Regions from separate parts of the Corynebacterium sp. P4-C1 genome, predicted to be linked through region 1. Evidence: riboswitches for the same ligand, from Rfam matches in the RefSeq annotation. Region 1 holds a riboswitch; each other region holds the start of a gene.
The links. Region 1 has a riboswitch for thiamine pyrophosphate ahead of QYR03_RS06515 (bifunctional hydroxymethylpyrimidine kinase/phosphomethylpyrimidine kinase). Riboswitches for the same ligand answer to the same signal wherever they lie in the genome.
Positions count from the first base shown of each region.

Region 2: another riboswitch for thiamine pyrophosphate. It lies ahead of QYR03_RS08025 (ABC transporter substrate-binding protein); the one in region 1 lies ahead of QYR03_RS06515 (bifunctional hydroxymethylpyrimidine kinase/phosphomethylpyrimidine kinase).
Region 3: another riboswitch for thiamine pyrophosphate. It lies ahead of thiC (phosphomethylpyrimidine synthase ThiC); the one in region 1 lies ahead of QYR03_RS06515 (bifunctional hydroxymethylpyrimidine kinase/phosphomethylpyrimidine kinase).

Region 1 covers NZ_CP129966.1:1,382,143-1,389,861, reverse strand. Annotated here, with positions in the region: gene QYR03_RS06530 (ABC transporter) at 1-1,441, opposite strand, end outside; gene QYR03_RS06525 (hypothetical protein) at 1,323-1,721, opposite strand; gene QYR03_RS06520 (formate/nitrite transporter family protein) at 1,821-2,615, opposite strand; gene QYR03_RS06515 (bifunctional hydroxymethylpyrimidine kinase/phosphomethylpyrimidine kinase) at 2,685-4,253, opposite strand; TPP riboswitch at 4,243-4,404, opposite strand; gene rplN (50S ribosomal protein L14) at 4,706-5,074, shown strand; gene rplX (50S ribosomal protein L24) at 5,075-5,389, shown strand; gene rplE (50S ribosomal protein L5) at 5,389-5,976, shown strand; gene QYR03_RS06495 (hypothetical protein) at 6,293-6,442, opposite strand; gene QYR03_RS06490 (HAD-IIA family hydrolase) at 6,839-7,516, opposite strand; gene QYR03_RS06485 (L-lactate dehydrogenase) at 7,633-7,719, opposite strand, start outside.
Region 2 covers NZ_CP129966.1:1,689,084-1,696,802, reverse strand. Annotated here, with positions in the region: gene QYR03_RS08060 (ABC transporter substrate-binding protein) at 1-250, shown strand, start outside; gene QYR03_RS08055 (ABC transporter ATP-binding protein) at 250-1,050, shown strand; tRNA gene QYR03_RS08050 (tRNA-Ile) at 1,146-1,222, shown strand; tRNA gene QYR03_RS08045 (tRNA-Ala) at 1,235-1,307, shown strand; gene QYR03_RS08040 (hypothetical protein) at 1,690-2,076, shown strand; gene QYR03_RS08035 (polysaccharide deacetylase family protein) at 2,187-3,053, opposite strand; tRNA gene QYR03_RS08030 (tRNA-Ala) at 3,180-3,252, shown strand; TPP riboswitch at 3,328-3,433, shown strand; gene QYR03_RS08025 (ABC transporter substrate-binding protein) at 3,472-4,491, shown strand; gene QYR03_RS08020 (ABC transporter permease) at 4,472-5,293, shown strand; gene QYR03_RS08015 (ABC transporter ATP-binding protein) at 5,286-5,999, shown strand; gene QYR03_RS08010 (YhgE/Pip family protein) at 6,027-6,728, opposite strand; gene QYR03_RS08005 (TetR/AcrR family transcriptional regulator) at 6,819-7,247, shown strand; gene QYR03_RS08000 (hypothetical protein) at 7,244-7,378, shown strand; gene QYR03_RS07995 (hypothetical protein) at 7,375-7,719, opposite strand, start outside.
Region 3 covers NZ_CP129966.1:1,060,663-1,068,381, reverse strand. Annotated here, with positions in the region: gene hisN (histidinol-phosphatase) at 1-644, opposite strand, end outside; gene QYR03_RS05085 (inositol monophosphatase family protein) at 637-1,455, opposite strand; gene thiC (phosphomethylpyrimidine synthase ThiC) at 1,455-3,242, opposite strand; TPP riboswitch at 3,240-3,356, opposite strand; gene prfB (peptide chain release factor 2) at 3,424-4,530, shown strand; gene ftsE (cell division ATP-binding protein FtsE) at 4,614-5,306, shown strand; gene ftsX (permease-like cell division protein FtsX) at 5,310-6,212, shown strand; gene smpB (SsrA-binding protein SmpB) at 6,224-6,712, shown strand; gene QYR03_RS05055 (SDR family oxidoreductase) at 6,709-7,356, shown strand; RNA gene ssrA (transfer-messenger RNA) at 7,429-7,719, shown strand, end outside.

The DNA.
Region 1 (7,719 bases):
ACTGGCGGGTATCGCCGGCCAGCTCCGGGAAGCGCTCGGCGACAGCTGCGCGGGCGTCCTCGGCGGCTGAGGCCAGGTCCTCTGCTGTGGTGCCCTCCAGAAGCGGGTCGGTGACGGGGTAGAAGCGTTCGCGCTCGCTCTGCAGCAGCGCGTGGAGGCGCTCGTTCAAGTCGTTGCGGGCGTCGGCGGCCATGCGGCGCACGGTATCCTCGCCGAACATCGTTTCCAGCAGCTTCTGGCCCAGGACAGCCGAGCCGCCGGCGATGGCGACCTCGCCGCCCGTGATCCCGGCGGTGGAGGCGAAAACGACGAGCATCAGCGCGACCGTGAGCACATTCAAGCCGAAGGACATGGCTCGGGCGCGCTGGCGCTTCGACCCGGCGGTCTCCTGGATGCGCTCCAGAAGGGCGGTCTGCCATTCGCGGACGAGGGCTGCGGCCTTGTCGTCGATATCCGCGCTGGAGCGGGCCAGCGCGGGGTCGGCCGCGGCACGCAGGTCCGGCGCGACGGCACCGATGTGGGACCAGGAGCGCGCGGCAGCGGTGTCGGCTGCATCCACGATGACGGCGTGCAGGCCGCTTTCCAGCTCCGTCTCCACCTCGCGCAGGGGAGCGGGTTCGCCGGTGAAGAAACTGCCCACCCGATCCACTGCCTGGGAGAACCAGCGCTCGAAGCCTCGGGCCACATCGGAGGTGCCCACGACATCCTGCCACCGGTCCATGACCTCGGTGCGCAGGAGCTTGCCGTCGGATGTCGCGTCGATCACGTGGCTGTGGGCGGCGGAGTACTGCTCGCTGATCGCGCTGTCCAGCTGGGAGGCGAAAGCTTCTTGGCGGGAGCGGGCGTCGATAAGCTTCTCGACGCGCGAAAGCGCCCCCGTCGCCGCCCCCGCCACCGTCTTGCCCGCGACGGCGCGGCGCGCGGCGGAATCCTCCGCCAGGCCGGTCAAGTAGGAGCGCAGCTCAGAAACGAGGGTGTCCTGCAGGAATTCCTCGCCGCTGTCGCCGCCCAGGCCGGGGACGAACGGGACGGTGAAAACGGTCGCGCCTGTCAGTCCCGCCTCGTCCATCATGCGGCGGAGGTCATCCGGGACAGTGGCCGCGGAACTGTCGTCGAGACGGTTGAGCACCACCACGACCTCGATGCCGCGGCTGGCGGCGTCATTGAGGAAATTCCACACCAACTGGTCCGCGTAGCGTGCCGGTGTGGTCACGAAGACCCACAAGTCCGCCGCGGCGAGAAGCTGGGAAGCGAGGGCCCGGTTGCGGTCGTCGATCGAATCAAAGTCCGGGGCGTCCAGTAGCGCCAGGCCCTCCGGGACGCTACCGGTGGCCACGATGCGCAACGTGGTGGACTGCTCGTCGCCGGCTCCGTGCGAACGGGCCAGGCCGGGCAGCACCTGCGGGGAGTTGAACCAGTCCGCGTCCGCCGGGTTGGCCACCAGCACCGGCTGTCGCGTCGTCGGGCGGATCACTCCCGGGTTGGACACCCCGCTCGCGCAGCACGGCGTTCACCAATGTGGACTTCCCGGAACCCGTGGAGCCGCCGATCACCGCCAAAAGTGGGGCGTCGAGGTTGGCCAAGCGCGGCAGTACATAGTCGTCGAGCTGGTTGACGATGGAGCGGGCATCACCGGACGCCTCCCCGTCGAGGCGGGTCCCGTCGACAGCGTCGCGCAAAAGACGCACGGCGTCGAGCATGTCGTTATTAGGTGTACTCACCTAAGCCATTTTGGCAGACAGCTCGACGCCGTGCGTTAGCAGTGTGAAAAGGACAATGGCGCCGACCTTCGGCGCCGTGCAAAGGGTGGACGTGGAGGTTTAGTCGCGGTAGTTGGTGCGGGTGCGGTTGAGCCAACCGTAGATGCCGCCCATGATCAGACCGCCGCCGACGAGGTTGCCCAGCCAGACGATCGTCCAGTTGCGCAGGACGTTGCCGATGGTGAAGCCGTCGATGGAGGCCGGGTCGAACATGAAGCCGGCGAGGGTGGTCAGCACGAAGTTCGCGATCGAGTGCTCGTAGCCCATGGCCGCGAACGCCGGAATGATGATGGCCACTGCCCAGATCTTGGCGCTGTGGTCCTTACCGGCCTGGGCGGTCAGGATGAAGCCACAGTTGACGACCATGTTGGCCAGGATGGCCTCGATGAACAGGGTGAAGCTCGGTTTGGCCAGCTTGGCTTCCCACAGGTTGGCCAAGAAGGGGAGGGTTGTCTCGGCGTGTTGACCGGTGGTGGTCAGGGAGATGAGGAACGAGATGATCGCGGCGCCGATGAGGTTGAAGAACGTCACGAACAAGATGACCATGAGCCCACGCGGGATCTTAGTCAGCCTGTGGACGACGCCGTAGGTCATGAACATCATGTTGCCGGTGGCGAGCTCCGCTTGCATGACGACCATCATGTAGAGGGTCACCGCGAAGATCATGGCGAAGGGGTACTTGCCCCAGCCGGGGGCGTAGGACTCGGTCAGGGTGGCGGTCGCTGCGGCGAAGGCAGTCATGATGCCGAGGAGCACGCCAGCCATGATGGCGCGCAGCGCGAAGCGACCGGGTTCGCGTCCGAACAGGTCTAGCTTGTTCTGGATTGATACGGGGGCCTTTTCACTGAAACTCACGCCTCCAAACTAAAGCATTCCGCGAAAGGTGGCGAACCGTGATTCCGGCCCCGGAAGGGGCTCCGGACGCTAGCTTCGGGAGGCCTGATCGAAGAATTCGCGTTCGTAATAGCAGGCGTACATGAACGCCTCGAGGGCGTCCGCGCGCTGCTTCTCGCTCGCGCCCGAGAGTGCCTTTTCTACCGATTGCAGCGCCATACGCACGGCATCTGTGAAATCGTCGCCTCCGTACATGGACAGCCACGCGTTGTAGGGGTGCTCCGAACTGTTGCTCTCCGCGAGGTGCAAACCGACTTCCGCGTAGAGCCAGAAGCACGGCAAAACTGCCGCGGCGCCGACAACATAGTCCCCCAAAACAGCTTTAGATGTGAGCATATTCACGTAGCCGAGGGTGGTCGGCGAGGGGGGAGTGTCTGCTTCGACGGTGTGCTGGGAGATCCAGGAACGGTGCAGGTCCGATTCGGCTTCGATCGCGACGGTTGCGGACTGCGACCACCACACCTGGTCCTCCGCATCGGGCGCCTTGGCGCTCACGGTTGCCAGGGCGCGGGAGTACTCGCGCAGGTAGTAGGCGTCCTGCACGAGGTAGAAGCCGAACTGCTCCTCCGGCAGGGTGCCGTCGCGGAGCGCACGGATGAACGGCAGCTCCAGGGTCTCCGGCCACACCTTGCGCGCCGCGGCGTCCCAGAGCTCGCGCGTGAAGGGGCCGGCGGCGGGAATCTTGGGTTCGACGGCGGCGGCAGGGAAGGCGGCGGCGGTCCAGTCGTCGCTAAGCTTCCACGGCGTTGTCGACGCTGCCGCCGCGAGGCGCCGCGAACGGTGAAAGTGGTCGACGGGCCCGTGTCCCGTTCCGACGTTGAGCTCGTCGGCGTGCGCGATTGCTTCATGCAGCCAGCTGGACGTCCACGCGAGCGCGCTGTCCGAGTCAATGGCCAAGCGCGCGGCGAGCGCGGACGACAAGGAGCAGCCCGTGCCGTGCGTGTTCTTCGTGTCCACGCGGGGCACGTGCGCGATCTCGACGTCGCCGTCGGGCGTGACTAGTGCGTTCGACGCGTACCCCTCCTTGAGATGTCCGCCCTTGACCACGACGTTCACGTCAGCCGCCTTCGCGTAGGCGCGGCCCTGCTCGAGGGCTTCGTCGAAGGTCTCCGCGGGAGTCGTGCCGGCGAGCACAGCCAGTTCCGGGATATTCGGCGTGACGACGCTCGCGTGGTCCTTCACGAACTGCCTCATCGCATCTTCCGCGTCCTCGGTGAGCAGGCGGTCCCCGCTGGTGGCGACCATCACCGGGTCCACCACAACGATCGGCACGGGGTGCGCCGCCAAAAAGTCGGAGACCGTCTGCGTGGTGTCGACGTCGCCGAGCATGCCGATCTTCACCGCATCCACCTGGACGTCGTCGAAAACGGCGTTGAGCTGCGAGACCAGGAAGTCCTGCGGCGGGACGTGAATGTCGCGGACACCGTGGGTGTTCTGCGAGACCAGCGCCGTGACCACGCACATCGCGTAACCGCCGGCCGCCGAGATGGACTTTAGGTCCGCCTGGATGCCGGCCCCTCCGGTCGGGTCCGTGCCGGCGATGGACAGCACGTTCGGGATGTTCGGGATGGCGCTCGCCGCGCCAGACAAAGAAGTCATCAGACAATTCCTCCGCGAATATTGGTTCGTTCAGGTTCGACGGGTGTGATCTCAGCGTTGCGCCCGGCCGCCGTGAACTGCAGTTCCGCTGCTCCGGTGAGCTGCGGCGGCAGGCGGCGGCGATGGGTGCGTGGCACCCCGTGTCTTGCCCCGACATGCTACGTGAAACGCACCGGCCGGGGGCTGCGGGGATGGCTCCGGTGAAGCGGAAGCCGAGCAGGGGCCGGAGATTTGGGGTTCGTGCAGGCGGCGTGGTTTAATACCACAGTTGTCTAGCGCTGGTCGCAGCTGACGCGCGTTTCCGAGTTGAGGCTGCGAGACCCTTCGACGGTGGCGGCACTGTGGGTGCCGGGGCACTGTTCGTCGATAAGCGGATAGGCACTGATAAGACATTGACCACGTGCGTGCAGGACGGAAATCTGGCGCACATTGATCCAGGTCAGGAGACCAAAGTGATTCAGAAAGAATCGCGTCTGAAGGTCGCCGACAACACCGGTGCACGCGAAATTCTGTGCATCCAGGTGCTCGGCGGTTCTGTCCGACGCTTCGCCGGCATCGGCGACACGATTGTCGCCACCGTGAAGGAAGCCGCCCCCGGCGGCAACGTCAAGGAGGGCGAGGTTGTCCGCGCCGTCATCGTGCGCGCCAAGAAGGAGACCCGTCGTCCGGACGGCTCCTACATCGCTTTCGACGAGAACGCAGCTGTTCTGATCAAGAACGACACCGAGCCCCGCGGCACCCGCATCTTCGGCCCGGTCGCCCGCGAGCTGCGCGACAAGAAGTTCATGAAGATCGTGTCTCTCGCACCGGAGGTGATCTAGTTGAAGATCAAGAAGGGCGATATGGTCCAGGTCGTCGCTGGTAAGGATAAGGGCGCGCAGGGCCGCGTCATCGAGGCTTACCCGAAGCGCGACCGCGTCCTCGTCGAGGGCGTCAACCGTGTGAAGAAGCACGTCGCAAACTCCTACAACGAGCGCGGCGCCGAGTCCGGCGGCATCGTTACCCAGGAGGCCCCGATCCACGTGTCCAACGTGATGGTCGTCGACTCCGAGGGCAGCCCGACCCGTGTGGGCTACCGCTTCGATGAGAACGGCAAGAAAGTCCGCGTTGCCAAGTCGAACGGGAAGGACATCTAATGACCGAGAGCACCACCAACTACACGCCGCGTCTGAAGACGCGTTACAAGGACGAGATCCGCGGCAAGCTCTCCGAGGAGTTCGGCTACGACAACGTCATGCAGATCCCGGGTCTGACCAAGATTGTGGTCAACATGGGTGTCGGTGACGCTGCCCGCGATTCCAAGATGATCAACGGCGCGCTCGAGGACCTCACCGCGATCACCGGCCAGAAGCCGCAGCTGCGTCGCGCGAAGAAGTCCATCGCTAACTTCAAGCTCCGTGAAGGTATGCCGATCGGCGCGAAGGTCACCCTGCGCGGCGACCGTATGTGGGAGTTCCTGGATCGTCTGCTGACAGTCGCTCTCCCGCGTATCCGCGACTTCCGCGGCCTGTCGGACACCCAGTTCGACGGCAACGGCAACTACACGTTCGGCCTGTCCGAGCAGACGATGTTCTACGAGATCGACGTGGACAAGATCGACCGTCCGCGCGGTATGGACATCACCGTTGTCACCTCCGCAGTCAACGACGAGGAAGGCCGTGCGCTGTTGCGCCACTTCGGCTTCCCGTTCAAGGACAAGGACGGCAAGATGCAGCGCGCATAAGCATCTCGCTTATCGACGAATAACCCCACCCGCCCCACGCCTCAATAAGATGCCTACCGTTTAGATAGCAGTCGGTGATGGGTGGGCCCAGAAGACCTCAATGGCCTGATTCCGATACTGCATCGGGATCAGGCCGTGTAGTCGTTTGGGGCTGAAACGCTCCGCGAATTCAATTTTGTGTTCCCCCTTCTTTGCCACGGGCGAACTCAGTCCTGTGGTAAAGCTTCGTCTACTGTCGGCCGAAGACATCCTACTTCATAGCGTTCCCATAGCAGGTCTTCTAGCAGCGTTTCGATTTTTCGTGCACGGCGCTCCGCTAGAAATCTTCGTTTTCGTCCTCGCCGTTTTCATGATAGTCCGCCGCTTCTTCGTGGCTATATTTATCGGCGTAAGCTATGGCATCTTCATAAGCATCTTGAAGTCCGTCGCCACTAGCATCAAGAATGCTTTCCCAATCGAAGCCCATTCTATTATCCCCTTTCCTTCAAGGATCACTTCTAGTCCAATGGTATCTTACGACAGGGGCTGGGGGTTCCCCTGGGATTCAAGGCTGTGCATTACAAGTTGCGGTAGTTGTCCTTGGTGCGGAGGATCGAAAATCTGGGTCACTCTGCTTTTTACTGCTGCCGAGTGGTGTGTGGGCCGGTCTAAGGCCATTGGGGCAGTCTAACTTGGTAGATTGATTTTGCCGATCGCATTTTCGAGTCTCTTAGCCATGGTTGAGTCTTTCTTGGCTATGAGCGATAAAGATTGCCGTGCACAGGTAACGGCTATGTATAGAAGTTTCTTGTTCCAATCGAAGGTGCCGGACAGTGCAAGGTGGTCGAGCCCAACAATAATGGCGGCTTCCGATTCCAGGCCTTTAAAGGCCCGCGAGGATGGTGCGCATGCCGGCTTCGAGGCCGGCTTTGACGTCGGTGTCCATGCGGTCGCCGATCATGATGGTGTTCTCGGAGTGGGCGCCGATATTGTTCAGGGCGGTGCGCATCATCACCGGGTTGGGTTTGCCGACGTAATAGGGGTGTTTCCCGGTCATTTCGGTGATCATCGCGGCGACTGCGCCGGTCGCCGGGATGACTCCGTTCGGGCCGGGCCCGGTCACGTCCGGGTTGGTGCCGATGAACCGGGCACCGTTCATGATCAGGTTTGCCGCCGTCGAGATGGCTTCGAAGGAGTAGGTGCGGGTTTCGCCCAGCACCACGAAATCGGGGTCGGCGTCGGTGAGGATCCAGCCTTGCTCGTGGAGAGCCGTCGTCAAGCCTGCTTCCCCGATGACGTATGCGCTTGATGAGGAACCCGCCTGTTGCGCGAGGAAGCGCGCGGTCGCGGTGGCGGATGTCCAAATCCGTTCGGGTTCGATGTGCAGGCCCATGCGCACGAGTTTCGCCGAGAGGTCCCGTGGTGTCTGCATCGAGTTGTTCGTGAGCACCATGAACGGGATCTCCTCCTCCCGCAAAGCGGTGATGAATTCCTCGGCGCCTGGGATCACGGAACCTTCCCGGTGGAGTACACCGTCCATGTCGGTCAAGTAGGAAATCATGTCTTTTCTCCTTCAGCTTGTCGGTGTGAAAGCAGACGCTTGACGAAGAACACCCCCTGTCGCGCGCCCTCTCGTGGGCGAGGTCAGGGGGTGTGAACGCGTCCGTCAGGAAGCTCCTAGTCCGTGAGCTCCGCCTGGTTCATGACGTCGCGCAGGACCTTGGAGGAGTGTGCGAATTGCTCGGACTCGTGCTCGTCGAGGGA
Region 2 (7,719 bases), 310 kb from region 1:
TGACGAATTCGCTCAAGGCAATGCCAACCAAGCTGAGCTCAGTCTGGAAGAGACTGAGCGGCAGTTGGGAGGCGTATCGATCGTGAGCGGAGAGGAACAAGATGAGCGCATGAGGGGTGCCGCCCAGGTGCTGGTGGACACCTCAGAATTTCTCTCAAGCGAAGGGGAAGTGGACGCTCCCCTTTCACCGGAGGACGCGGCGCGAGCCGTGGTGGATGTGGAAGAGGCAAGGACGGAAAAGGTGCAGTAATGATCAAGATCAAAAACGTGTCACACGTCTACGAGACGCAGCGGGGCGAGAGCGTCCGCGCCCTAGAGGACATTTCGCTAGAGATCCCGGATTCGGAACGTGTGTGCATTGTCGGACCCTCGGGCTGCGGCAAGTCCACACTTCTGCGGTTGATCGCCGGGTTTCTCAACGCCTCCACCGGAGAGATATCTGTTGACAACCAGCGCGTCAACGGGCCGGGCGATCACTGCGGGGTGGTGTTTCAACAACCCAACCTCTTTCCCTGGCTCAGCGTCCGGGACAACATTCACTTTGGGGCGGACATATCCAAAAACCCAGACTACGACGAAGCGGCAGAAGCGCTGACCCGCACGGTCGGCCTTTCAGGAGCGGAAGAACGCTATCCCCATGAGCTATCAGGTGGAATGCAGCAGCGCGCGCAGATTGCGCGGGTGCTGGCAGTGAAGCCCCGGGTGGTGCTTATGGACGAGCCGTTCGGAGCCCTCGACCCTTTCACCCGCGAACAGCTTCAGGCCGATTTGCTCACCATTTGGACTGCCCGCAGGCCGAGCATCATATTCATCACCCACTCTGTCGATGAAGCGCTCCTGCTGGGCCAGCGCGTCGTCGTCATGGGTACGAACCCGGGGAGGATTATTGATGTGCTCGAAACCCCGGATTTTTATGGCGAACGGGATGAACCGTGGGGAGTGGACGACCTTTCCACGGTGCTGGATGACCCGGAATTCCTTGCGCTGCGCCGCAAGGTGAAGAAGGCCATCGGGCCGTACTCCGCCGCAGGCGAGACGCGTGAAGCCTAACCGCTTGCATGACTTTGCATGAACATGAATGACCACATGACCAGGCGATTTGGTTTTAGACCAGTCGCCTGGGTAATGTTCTAACAGTTCCGAGCGGGCCTATAGCTCAGTCGGTTAGAGCGCATCGCTGATAACGATGAGGTCGCAAGTTCGATTCTTGCTAGGCCCACCAGTTCGGAACAAAGGGGCATTAGCTCAATTGGTAGAGCGCCTCCCTTGCAAGGAGGAGGTCAGGAGTTCGATTCTCCTATGCTCCACACCCCGAAGTGCTCCGGCCGGAAAAGGCCGGAGCACTTTTCTTTTGACCACCCATCCAATCCCAGTTTGTGCGCTTGAGGGCGCGTTGCAATTTTCAGGCCGCGGTTACATCTGCGGCCAACGACGGGGGCCCGAGCGGGTGTGCACGAAAGTCCATTTGCCGTGCGGGCGAGCGCATGACCGAAAGGACCACCCGTTCGCCTACTGCCCAGCACATCTGGTGATTCCCGGATCATCGCGGGGGATACTTTGGTGCAGACATCTCTCTCGGCACATAAACGCGCTGGTGAGGGCATGTTTCAGCCCTTAGCATTTCTTCATGGAGCTCAGGGAGCACCGTCCGTACGCAAGACCCCACCCACACCCGAGAAAGGGCACACCATGAAGAAGTTCACCAACGCCGCCGCAGCATCTGTCCTCGCAGGTGCTCTGGTCCTAGCGGCTGCACCGGCCAACGCTGCGACCACCGCCACCGCCGTTCCCGCCGAGACTGCCACCACTGCAACTGCGGCACCGAAGGCCGAGAAGGCTGAGAAGGCCCAGAAAGAGAAGCTGACGTGGGAAGAGAAGCAGAAGCGCGACCGCGCTCAGATCGAGATCACTGACGCACGCCTGGATAACGCAAAGAAGGGTCTCGAAGTCACCGGCGGCATCATCAAAAGCGCAGGCGACATCAAGGACCTGTTCACCCCGTCCTTCCTGAAGGGTGACGGTGCTTCCTCCCTGATCAAGGGCATCGCCAAGATCGTGGGCAAGATCATCCTCTAAACCTGGCTCTCCGTTGACCCGCACATCCCGTCCGCCATCTGTGGTGGGCGGGATTTTCCAGTTCGCATCCCGTGAATCTCCGCGGGTTACCACGGGGTCGGTGGGGCGCTCTAGCTGGGGGTAGTGCCGTCGATGAACACGAAGCGGTGCCCTGTGTCCCGCATCTGCTCGAGGGCGGTGCGTACACCCGCTGCGGTGCCGGAGGCTGGGTGGTTCATGTGGGCGAGGACAATGGCGCCGTCGTGGGCGTCCCTGATGGCCGCGGCAACCTGGTTCGCGGGAGCGGTGGCACCGTAGTCGCCGTTGACTGAAAAACCGGCGATTCTGATGCCGCGTTCGTGAGCGATCTGCACGGCCACATCGTCGTAGTGCGCGGTGCCGGAGCGGAACCAGTCGGACTGGACCCCGTAGGAGCGCAGGAGCGCCCGGTTGTCCTCAATCTCAGCGATCGCCGCTGCCGCATCCTGGGTCCCGGCAATTCCGTAGGCGGATTGGCCGGTCACAGATAAAGGGGCATGCTGGGTGCCGTGGTTCTGGATGAGGAACAGGGGGTCGTCGATAAGCATCTGCGTTGCGTGCGCATTCGCCTCGATCCACCGGGAGTTGAGGAAGAGCGTTGCGGGGACGCCGAATTCGCGGAGCGTATCGACGAGCCCCTGATCCACCTCTGAACCCGCCGGCCCGCCGCACGCGTCGAAAGTCAGGGCGATTGTCGTCGTGCCCGGTGTGGTGGGGACTGTCTCCACGATGCCGGCCATGTGTGTGCCGAAGACCTGCGGGACGCGCTGCGCGTAGACCTCCGGCGGCGGGGGAGTAGCGGTCGAGCTCCCAGTGGTTGCGGTGGCGCTGCGAGGCGGTGTGCCCGGGGTGCTCGTGGGGGCCGGCTCGCTCGACGGGGCGCAACCGCCCAGCGCCGCAGAACCGGCAGCGAGAAGAGCGCCGGTGAGGAACTGAGCACGACTGATCTGGTGGTCCACCCGAGTATCGTCGCCCTCCTCGCACCGCGACGCAACAGATGGTGCCCCCGAATTCTAGTTACCGCCGTACAACTGGGATTTTGGCGGCCGTGTGCCGGGAGCGTAACGTGGCTCCATGGTCCCCAAGGGGCATTAGCTCAGTTGGTAGAGCGTCGCGTTCGCAATGCGAAGGTCAGGGGTTCGATTCCCCTATGCTCCACGCACTTTTTCACGCCCTTTAGTCTTTCTTCAGGGAAGCTTTCATCAAGCTGGGTAGACCCCTGGTATACCTTGAAAGCGTGACACGGGGTGCCCCGGAGCCATACGGGCCGGGGCTGAGATGACACCCGTCGAACCTGATCCAGTTAGCACTGGCGGAGGGATGGTCGCGGCAATCGTGCGCGCCTGTGCCCGTCCGCCCGGAGAAAGGCCGAGGTACATGGGCATCAGCAAGAAAATCGCCGTTTTTCTGGCAGCGCTCGCATCCACGATGATGCTGGCGGCGTGCGGCGGCAGCGCGGGCGAGGATGGGACGACCAAGATCCGCTTCGCGCTGGACTGGACGCCCAACACCAACCACACCGGCCTGTACGTGGCAATGAACAAGGGCTACTTCAAGGAAGCCGGTCTGGACGTCGAGGTTGTGCCGTACAACGACAGCAACCCGATCCTGCTCACTGACTCCGGCAATGCGGAATTCGCTGCCGACACGCAGGACCGCATGACGATGGCCAAGGCTGCGGGCGCGGACGTGCGCTCCGTGCTGGCGATCGAGCAGACCTGGACCACGGAGGTCAGTGTCCTGGCTGACCGCGACGACATCAAAAGCCCGGCTGACCTGGACGGAAAGACGTTCGGCGGCTTCGGCTCACCAGCAGACCATGCGATTTTGAAGGGTGTCATCCGCGGCGCCGGCGGCAAGGGCGAATTCGAGGAAGTCACGCTGGGCACCTCCGCCTACGAGGCGCTTTACTCCAAGGAGGTCGACTTCACCGTGCCCTACGTCGCATGGGAGGGCATCGAGGCCGAAGACCGCGGCGTGAAGCTCAAGAACTTCGCCTACACCGACTACGGCTTCCCGGATTGTTACCAGATGCTCGTCGTGGGCGGCAATAAGTGGATGGAGGAGCACCCGGAGGAGACCAAGAAGTTCGTCCAGGCCATCCAGCGTGGCTTCCAGGACGCAGTGGACAACCCAGACGAGGCCGCGGAGATCCTGCAGAAGGAGAACCCGGACGTCCTCACCGACCTCGAGTTTTTGAAGAAGAGCCAGCGCATGCTTTCCGAGAAATACATGCTCGACGACGAGGGTAAATTCGGCCGCCAGACTGAGAAGCAGTGGGCTGACCTGGGCCAGTTCCTCTTCGACAACGAGCTGCTTGTCGACGAGGCGAATAACCCCTTGAGCGAAGCCCCCGACTGGAATACTTATTTCACTAATGAGTACATCTCCGAATAGTCCCGCCGCCGGGGGTGCCGCTGACCGGACGCGTGGACTGAGCAGCAACCTCTGGGTCCCGGTGATCTTCGTGCTCGCCGGCCTGGCCGTGTGGGAAATCCTCGTGCGCGTCACCGGTGTGCGCCCGCAGGTGCTGCCGGCGCCGTCGCAGGTGGCCCGCTCCGGATGGGCGCAGCGGGAGATCCTGGGCACCCACGCCGCCGCCACGCTTCAAGTCACCCTCATCGGCTTCGCCCTGTCGCTGGTGTGTGCGTGGTTGCTGGCCATCGCGATCGATTTCTCCCCGATGCTCAAGCGCGGCCTCACACCGCTGCTCGTGGCGTCCCAGACTATTCCGGTGGTGGCGATCGCCCCGTTGATGATCATCTGGTTCGGTTTCGGCCTGCTGCCCAAAACACTGGTGGTGGCGCTGGTGACGTTCTTCCCCATCTCCATCGGCCTGATCGAGGGGTTCGCTCGCACGGACCGCGAAGCTTCGAACCTGCTGCGCAGCATGGGGGCCTCCCGCTGGCGCGAGTTCTGGATGGTCCGGCTGCCGTCCGCCATGCCCGAGTTCTTCACCGCCCTGCGCATCGGCATCACCTACGCGGTCACCGGTGCGATCTTCGCCGAGTACGTCGGCGCGAAGAAGGGGCTGGGCATCTACATGTCGGTGCAGAAGAACGCTTTCCGCACCGACCTTGTGCTCGCCGCGGTGGTGGTCACCGCGGTGATCAGCGTTCTGCTCTACCTGTCCACATACCTCATCGAGCGCGCGGTGATTCCGTGGCACATCAAGGAAAGGAAGGCCGAGCGTGCTTGAGCTCAAAGACATCAGCCGCGCATTCGACGGCCGGCAGGTGCTCGACCGCGTCAGCTTCGATGTAGCCCCAGGCGAGTTCGTCTCCCTGATCGGACCCTCGGGTGCCGGCAAGTCGACGTTGTTCAACATCATCGCTGGTCTGGACACACCCGATTCCGGCGAGGTGCGTTTCGACGGCACCACCGCCTACATGCCCCAGAAAGACCTGCTGTTCCCCTGGCGCACCATTGAGGCGAACGCCGCCCTCGGTCTTGAGGTCCAAGGTGTGCCCAAAAAGGAAGCCCGGGCGCGGGCACGCGAGTGGTTCCCCCAATTCGGGCTCGAGGGATTCGAGAAGGCCCTGCCTTTCCAGCTTTCCGGCGGCATGCGCCAGCGCGCCGCGCTGTTGCGCACCGTTGTGCAGGAAAAGAGCACATTGCTTCTCGACGAACCTTTCGGAGCTCTCGACTCCCTCACCCGCTCCGAACTGCAGACGTGGCTGCAGGGCATGTGGGCCGAGCATGACTGGACCGCCATGCTGATCACCCACGACGTGCGTGAGGCGATCATGCTCTCTGACCGGATCGTCGTGCTCAACCCCCGGCCCGCCAGCGTCCGCGAGATCATCACCGTGGACCTGCCCCGCCCGCGCGGCACCGAGGTGCTTAGCTCTCCGGCGTTCGGTGAGCTGGAGCGGCGCATCCTCGAACACCTGCAGCGCCAGTAGCTGGGCCGATAGCCCAGACTGGGCCAGCTAGACGTTCAGCTGCGGGTGGATGTCCTTCTCCATGAGCACGCGCTCTTTCCAGAATCCGAGCATGGCCAGCAGGAACGCTGCCACGCCCACGCACCCCAGCACCGTCATGGCGATGTGCACGCGGTTGTCGCCCGGCAGGGTGCCGAACAGCGTGTGGCGCATCAGGTCCACGGAGTAGCGCATCGGGTCCCAGGAGTGGACCCACTGGATGAACTTCGGCTGCACCTCCGGTGGGTAAAGGCCGTTGGATGCCACCAGCTGCAGGGACATCAAAACCATCGTGATCAGGCGGCCGACAGACGGGCCGAACAGGGCGTAAATGGCCAGGATCGCCGTGTTGAACACCGCAGCGATGAAGCCCAGGGCCAAAAGCATCTGGAACGGGTGGACCGGATCTACCTTGAGCACGAAGTCCTGCACGACCCACAGGTTGAAGGCCTGCACCAAGCCCACCAGGACGGCCGGGATCCACGAGCCCATGACCACGCGCTTGAAGCGCTGGCGCGGGGAGGTCGGCTTACCGTCCATAACGATCTCGCCGCCCTTGGGGCGGTAGCGGCCGGCGAGGGCCATGTTAAGGGTCGACGCACCGGACTCGCGCTCGGTGATGAGGAGCGTGAGTCCGTCAGTGACATCGAAGTTCAATGGTGCGTCTCCCCGGCGAACAACCAGGTCGCGGACGCTGAGGATAGTTTCCACTGGGGTACCCCTTGTTTAAGTGGAGGTTAGACTATCGTTTATTCCTAGCGTATGGTCCCCCTTGAAAAGCCATTAGTCAAGGCGGGAATCATGAGAGCAGATGCGAAACTCCGGCGCGAGCGCATCATTGACGCTGCATGCGACTTAATGCGCACGACACCCGAGTCCGCTGTGACACTCGAGGCGGTGGCTGCCCGCGCCGAGGTCGGCATTGCCACTCTCTACCGCAATTTTCCTACCCGCACCGACCTCGATGTCGCCTGCGGGTTGCGGTTGCTGGGAATCTTGGGGGAGAGGATCGAAACAACGCGCTCGCTTTTCGACGGCGACCCCCGCACCCACTGGGACAACCTCGTCTGGGGCCTCCTCGACTACGGCGTCGGCCCCTCGTCAACGCCATCACCCTCGACTACTGGCACGACGACGCCGAACTGGCCGCGAAACGCGAAGAGACCATCGTGGCCTTTCAGGACGTCCTGGATAGGGCAGCGCCGGCCGGTCTCGTTCCCGCGGACTTGAAGCCCCTCGACTTCGCCGCCGAGGTCTTCGTGGTCACACGCCCCTTGGACGGCAAGCTCGTCCAGCACGACCCGGAGGTGCAGCGCCGCCTGCTCGGCCGCCTGCTCACCGCCTGGCGGCGGGAGAGCTAGCGGTTGCCGGCGTCAGCGCCCTTCTCGTCCTCGTCGAGCGTGTCCAGCGAGGACAACTGCTCATCGATGGAGCTCAGCAGCTCCTCGTCGCGCTCCGCCGGTTCTTCGCTCAACGGGCCGTGGTCCGTCCCGGTCGAGCCCGTTGTCGGCGGCTGAGTGTGCAGCACGGTCGGCTTCGCCGCCTGCTTTGGGGCGGGAGCCTTCTTAACCGGAGCCTTTTTAGCCGGTGCCGTGGAGTCGCCGCCGAAGATGAAGTAGTAGACCGCACCCGCAATCGCCGCGAGCAGCGCCAGAATGAGGGTGCCGACGGCGATACCCTTCCGCTTGCCCTTCTTGGCGTC
Region 3 (7,719 bases), 320 kb from region 1:
TCCCACAGGGAAACTTCGGGCTCGGCGGCGATATCCACGGCGCCCTCAGCGACGAGGCAGTAGGAGAAGAAATCGCCGTAGCCGCGGAGACGCCACACGTCGTCGGTGAGCGCGATCAGCTGGTCCCGCAAGCCGCGGTCGCGCCAGCCGCTCAAGGACGAGATGCTAATCGACGCATCTCCCAGCCCCTTCACACCCGAGACCCCCAACCGGGTGACGCCACCGTCGGCGAATGTGCGCCACGCGCCGGTGCCCTCGCTCGCGTACCAGCGGCGGGTGAGGGCTGGGGCACTGACCACGCCGACGACGGGTTTGCCGTCCTCGAGCAGGGAGATCAGCGTGGCCCACACAGGCACGCCGCGGACGAAATTCTTCGTTCCGTCGATCGGGTCGATGACCCACTGGCGGCCAGAGAACTGCACATCGCCGCCGAATTCCTCCCCAAGCACGCTATCTGCGGGGCGGGTGGTGCCCAGCTTGTCGCGCAGAGCGCTCTCCACCGCGATGTCGGCGTCGGAGACAGGGGTCATGTCGGGCTTGGTATCGACTTTCAGGTCGGCGGACTCGAAGCGTTCCAAGGTGACCGTGTCAGCGAGGTCCGCGAGCTCGAGGGCCAGGGCGAGGTCGTCAGAGTAGTTAGCCATGCTGCTCAAGCTTAGCCAGCACATCGTCGACGAGCTGGCGGTTTCCCGCTACACACCAGGTGACTCCGCCGGCGTCGGCCTTGACGGCCTTCCCGCCTGCAGCTTCCACCAGCGCTTTTCCGGGCAGCCAGTCCCAGTCCGCCACGGAGTGCTGCAGCCAGCCGCCGATGCCGCCGGAGGCGACGGTGGCCAGGTCGATGGAACCGGCGCCGAACATGCGCACAGTGGCGGCGTGGTTCGCGACGCTCAGCCACGCCCCGCGGATGGCTTCGTTCGTCATCGAGGTGGGGTGGAGGTAGGTGGCGAGTGCGAGGTGGGGCAGCGGAGCGTCGGCAAGCTGTTCAAGCTCGCGGCCGTTCCGTGTCGCTGTGCCGTTGTCGGCGATCCACGTCGTGGCCAGCGCAGGGCGGTGAATCGCGCTGGTGAGAATGCGGGCAGGGTTGCTGGCATCGCCATCGACGAGCGCGAGCGCGGAGCAGAAGTAGTCGGAGCCCGAGGCGAAGTTATAGGTGCCGTCCACCGGGTCGATCACCCACGTGCGCCCGCTTTGCGACACCTTCGCCGCTCCCTCTTCGCCCACGATGCCGTCCTCGGGGCGGAGCGCCTCCAGCACGCCGGCGACGAATTCCTCGGCGGCCATGTCGGCGTTGGTGACCACATCGGACACAGACGTCTTCTGGCCTGTGTCGAGGCCCTCGTCGCGCATGCTTAGCGCCAGACCCCCGGCAGTTTCGACGAGGGCGCGGGCGAGCTCGGAATCAGTATCTTCTCGGTGGGAATCAATGAAAGCTGCGGTAGACACAGCCGCCATTATTCCTGAACGTAGACATTCGAGCCGAGCTTGTGGAATTCCTTGGCCATCTCGCGTTCGCCGCGGCGGTAATCCGTGCCGCCGGCGAAACTCGGAATGCCTAGGTCCGCGATGAGCTTCTTGTTCTTGTCGTCCAAGGCTTCGTCGATCGCGCCGCCGAATTCATCGCGGATGTCCTGGCTGATGCGCATCGAGCAGAACTTGGGTCCGCACATGGAGCAGAAGTGGGCGGTCTTCGCGGGCTCCGCCGGCAGCGTCTCGTCGTGGTACGCCTGGGCGGTCTCTGGGTCGAGGGAAAGGGCGAACTGGTCGTGCCAGCGGAATTCGAAACGCGCCTTGCTCATCGCGTCGTCCCAGTCGCGTGCGCCCGGGTGGCCCTTCGCCACATCGGCGGCGTGGGCGGCGACCTTGTAGGTGATCACGCCCGTCTTCACATCGTCCTTGTTCGGCAGGCCGAGGTGCTCCTTCGGGGTGACGTAGCAGAGCATCGCGGTGCCGCCCATGGCGATATTCGCCGCGCCGATGGCGGACGTGATGTGGTCGTAGCCCGGTGCGATATCGGTGACCAGGGGGCCGAGAGTGTAGAACGGGGCGCCGCCGCACCATTCCTCTTCTTTCTCGTTGTTGACCTGGATCATGTTCAGTGGGACGTGGCCGGGTCCCTCGATCATCACCTGGACATCGTGGTCCCAGGCGCGCTTGCACAGCTCGCCGATGGTTTTCAGCTCCGCGAACTGGGCGGCGTCGTTGGCGTCGGCGACGGAGCCGGGGCGGAGGCCGTCGCCAAGCGAGAATGCGATGTCGTACTGGGCGAAGATCTCGCACAGCTCGTCGAAATTCTCGTAGAGGAACGACTCTTTGTGGTGGGCTAGGCACCAGCCGGCCATGATCGAGCCGCCGCGGGAGACGATGCCGGTGACGCGTTTCGACGTCAGCGGGACGTACGGCAGCCGCACCCCCGCGTGCACCGTCATGTAGTCCACGCCCTGCTCGGCCTGTTCAATGACGGTGTCGCGGAAGATCTCCCACGTCAGGTCTTCGGCGACACCGCCCACCTTCTCCAGCGCCTGGTAGATCGGCACGGTGCCGATGGGGACAGGCGAGTTGCGCAGGATCCACTCGCGGGTGGTGTGGATGTCGTTGCCGGTGGACAGGTCCATGACGGTGTCCGCGCCCCAGCGGGTGGCCCAGCGCAGCTTGTCCACCTCCTCGCGGATGGACGAGGTGACGGCGGAATTACCGATGTTGGCGTTAATCTTGGTCAAGAACGCGTTGCCGATGATCATCGGCTCGGATTCCGGGTGGTTGATGTTGTTCGGGATGATCGCGCGGCCGGCGGCGACCTCTTCACGGACCTTCTCCGGGTCGCAGTGCTCGCGCAGCGCCACGAATTTCATCTCGGGGGTGATCACGCCGTTGCGGGCATACGCCATCTGGGTGACGCGCTTGCCGCTCTTCGCGCGTAGCGTCGGGCGGGTCGCGCCGCGCCACTCCTCGCTGGCCTCCCCGCGTTTCATTGCGCGTGTGCCGTCGTCCTCGAGGTTGCGGGCGCGGCCCTCGTATTCCTCGATGTCGTCGCGCTCGGCGATCCATTCGCTTCGCAGAGCAGGCAAGCCTTCCTCCGGCTCGGCCCACGGGCCGCGCGTGCGGTAGATGCGGAACGGCTCGTTCGGGCCAGTCGGGGAGTCATCCAGCTCAATCGCAGTTTCTGGAACTTCGAGCCCGTCCTGGACAATCGGGGCGTACGAGTGCTTCGGGTGGATTTCTTCAGCGTAAATATCAGCCATGAGCTGCTCCTTACTTCCTTCGCTGGTGCTAGCCAGACAGGTTCGGACGGTGCTCGCACGGCTCAATATCAGTGCGATCTCAGCCCGCTGCCGCGGGCGCCCGTGTGGGTGCGTCCCACAGTGTAGGTGCTCGGGCGGCGGTATGAAGGTGTTTTGGAGATCTCCACTAGACTTCGCACCTATGCAGCCAGAGACCAGCAACCGGATCCAGTCCCTCGAGTCCACCCTGACCACCATCGAGTCGGTCATGGACTTAGACGAGATGGATTCGCGCGCCCGCGAGCTGGAGCAGCAAGCCGCCGACCCCAGTTTGTGGGACGACCCCGACCACGCGCAGCAGGTGACAACCGAGCTGTCCAACGTGCAGGCGAAGCTGCGCAAAGTCACTGGGCTGCGCCAGCGTCTCGACGACCTGCCGGTCATGTACGAACTCGCGGAAGAGGAGGGCGACGCATCGCTTGCCGACGATGAGTTGGCCGAACTCGAAACCCAGATCTCCTCGCTGGAGGTGACGACGATGCTGTCGGGGGAGTACGACGAGCGCGAGGCTGTGGTGAATATCCGTTCCGGTGCCGGCGGTGTCGATGCGGCGGATTGGGCGGAGATGCTCATGCGCATGTACACCCGCTGGGCCGAGAAAAACGGCCACAAGGTCGATGTCTACGATATTTCCTACGCCGAGGAAGCCGGCATCAAGTCGGCCACCTTCGTCGTCCACGGGGAGTACATGTACGGCCAGCTCTCCGTGGAGCAGGGCGCGCACCGCCTCGTGCGTATCTCGCCCTTCGACAACCAGGGCCGCCGCCAGACCTCCTTCGCCGAGGTTGAGGTCCTGCCTGTGGTGGAGCAGACCGACCACATCGACATCCCAGACTCCGACATCCGCGTCGATGTCTACCGGTCCTCCGGACCCGGCGGCCAGTCCGTGAACACCACCGACTCGGCGGTGCGTATCACCCACGTGCCCACCGGCATCGTGGTCACGTGCCAGAACGAGAAATCCCAGATCCAGAACAAGGCTTCGGCCATGAACGTTCTGCAGTCCAAGCTGCTGGAGAAGAAACGCCAAGAAGAAAAGGCGGAGCTGGACGCCCTCGGCGCCGGCGGCAACGCCAGCTGGGGCAACCAGATGCGCTCCTACGTTCTGCACCCGTACCAAATGGTCAAGGACCTGCGCACCAACTATGAAGTGGGCGACCCGCAGAAGGTGCTCGACGGAGATATCGACGGTTTCCTCGAGTCAGGCATCCGCTGGCGGATGGCGGAGCAGCAGGGCGAAGAATCCTAAAATCCTGAACGCCACCTGAATCACCTGCGGTTTCCGCGGTTGGGATTTCCATACGGCCAACGTCTGTCACTAGAGTGGCGCGTGTGATCACTTTCTCGAATGTGACAAAGGTCTATCCGACGTCGACGCGGCCGGCTCTCGACGATGTCTCGCTGACGATTGAGAACGGCGAGTTCGTCTTCCTGATCGGCCCGTCGGGCTCGGGCAAGTCGTCGTTTTTGGAGCTGCTCATCCGCGAGGAGAACGTGACCAGCGGGGACATCCACTTCGGTGACTTCCACGTCAATGCGCTGAAAGGCAAGGAGGTGAACAAGCTCCGCCAGTCCATCGGCTACGTCTTCCAGGACTTCCGGCTGCTGCCCAAACTGAACGTGTACGACAACGTCGCGTTCGCGCTCGAGGTGATCGGCAAGCCGAAAGCGAAAATCCAGAAGCTCGTGCCGGAGGCCCTGGAGATCGTCGGTTTGGACGCGAAAGCCAACCGCATGCCGAACGAGCTGTCCGGCGGCGAGCAGCAGCGCGTGGCCATCGCGCGCGCGTTCGTGGACCGTCCACACCTTCTGCTTGCCGACGAGCCCACCGGCAACCTCGACCCCTCCACCGCCGACGACATCATGGCGCTGCTTGCCCGCATCAACCGCATGGGCACGACCGTGATCATGTCCACGCACAACGCGCGCGCCGTCAACGACATGCGCCAACGCGTGATCGAACTGCAGCTGGGCAAAGTCGTCCGCGACGAGAGCCACGGCGTCTACGGAACAATGGGGGCTTAGAACATGAACTGGAATTTCATCTTCCGCGAGGGTTTCCGCGGTCTCGGCCGCAACCTCACCATGACGATCGCGCTGATCATCACCACGGCGTTGTCCCTGGCGCTGGTGGGTGCGGGCATTCTCATGTCCAAAGTCACCAGTGAGACAAAGGACCTGTACCTGGACCGCGTCGAAGTGATGGTGGAGCTGGATGAGAAGGTGTCGGCGGAGGACAAGGACTGTTCGTCGGAAAGCTGCGCAGAAGTGCGCGACAAGCTGCAGGCGGACGACCGTGTGGAATCCGTGACTTTCCGCAACCGCGAACAGTCCTACGAGCGTTTCGTGGAGCTGTTCCAGGAATCTGATCCTGCGCTGGTGCAGGAGACATCAAAGGACTCGATGCCGGCGGCGCTGCACGTCCGACTTGAGGACCCGACGAATACCGAGCCCATCGACGCGGTGCGCGACATGCCGCAGGTGTCCTATGTCGCCGACCAAGCCAGCGATGTGCGCGGAGTGGCGGATTCGCTCGACTCTTTCCGCAACGCGACATTCATTATCGCCGCGGCGCAGGCGCTAGCCGCGGCGTTCCTCATCGCCAACATGGTGCAGCTCGCCGCGTACAGCCGCCGCGAGGAAATCGGCATTATGCGCATGGTGGGCGCGACCCGCTGGTTCACACAGGCGCCGTTCATCCTCGAGGCGCTGGTCTCCGTGTTCATCGGCGCAGTGATCTCCACCCTCGGTGTGTGGGCGATAAAGTCGCAGATCGTCGACCCGATGCTGGCGGGTGTGTACGAGAACTTGCTCATAGCGAAGCTTTCCGACGGCGCCGTGTGGACCGTCATGCCGCTCGTCGGCCTCGTCGCGCTTCTTGCTTCAGGCCTGGTCGCTCAGGTAGCGTTGCGCTCTTACGTGCGGAAATAGGAGGTCAAGTCATGGCGAAGAAAAAGAAGAAGGAAGGGCCGGGTGTCATCGCGTCCAACCGCAAGGCTCGCCACGACTACACCATCCTGGACACATACGAGGCCGGCGTCGTTCTGCAGGGAACCGAAATCAAGTCTCTGCGTGACGGAAAGGCATCGCTCGTCGAGGCGTACGCCACTATCGACGACGGCGAGGTTTGGCTCCGCAACCTCCACATCCCCGAATACTCGATGGGGTCGTGGACGAACCACTCGCCGCGGCGTACCCGCAAGCTCCTGCTGCACCGCCGTGAGATCGACACCCTCGAAGGCAAAGTCCGCGACGGCAACCGGACTCTCGTCCCGCTGAAGCTCTACCTCAAAGATGGCCTGGTCAAGGTCGAACTTGGTCTCGCCCAGGGTAAGCAGGACTATGATCGCCGCCAGGACATCAAGAAACGCACCGAGGACCGCGAAATCGCCCGCGAACTCGGCCGCAAATTCAAGGGGATCAAAGCATGAAAACCGCACTCATCACCGGTGCTTCCCGCGGTATCGGCCGCGCTATTGCCGAGGAGCTGGGCAAAGACCATCACATCCTGGTGGGGGCGTCGAAGGACGCGAGCGCAGTCGTCGATAAGCTGCCCAGCGCTGAGCCGTTCGAGGTCGATCTGCGCGACGAGCGCGCGATCGCCGAAGCCGCGCGCAAGATCGAGAATGTCGACGTCGTCGTCCACGCCGCGGGTGTGCTGCACAAGGCGCCGTTCGGCGAGCTCGACGCCGAACAGTGGCGTGAGACCATGGACGTGAACGTGCTCGCGCCAGTCACGCTCACGCGCGAGCTTCTGCCTGCTTTACGACGCTCCCGTGGGCTCGTCATCACCATCAACTCCGGCGCCGGCTTCCACGGTGTTGAGGAGAACACCGCGTACTGTGCCTCCAAATTCGCGTTGCGCGGATTCACTGATGCCCTGCGCCTGGAAGAGAAAGGACAGGTCAGGGTCACGTCGATCCACCCGGGACGCACCGACACTGACATGCTCGCCGACCCGAAGCACGGCGACCGCCCGAAGATGGATCCGGTCAACGTCGCGCGGGCCGTCCGTCTCGCCGTGGATGTGGATCCTGATACGGTCGTTGAATTCCTGCGCGTCGCACCTGCTTGACGGGCGTTGTTGATCAGCGCTAGAGTTAATTCTCCTGCGGTTGCAACGCATGTTCCCGCCGCAGGAAGCGAAGGGGATGATGTGGTTTCGACTTCGCTGACTAAACCAGGGGAAGCGTGCCGGTGCAGGCTGGAGACCACCGATTCAAGCGTCGCAGCACCTGATAAACGCAGAGAAGAACTCTCAGCGTGACTACGCCCTCGCTGCCTAAGTAGCGACCGCGTGTCTGTCAGGCCGGGCTCGCTCCCGACCCGGATCCTGGCATCGACTAGGGAGCTTGCCCTCTCGCCGTGCCGGTGAGGCGCGGAGGGGACATCTTTCACCGGCTGGGCCCGTCATCCGGACATGTTCGCCTGATCCGGA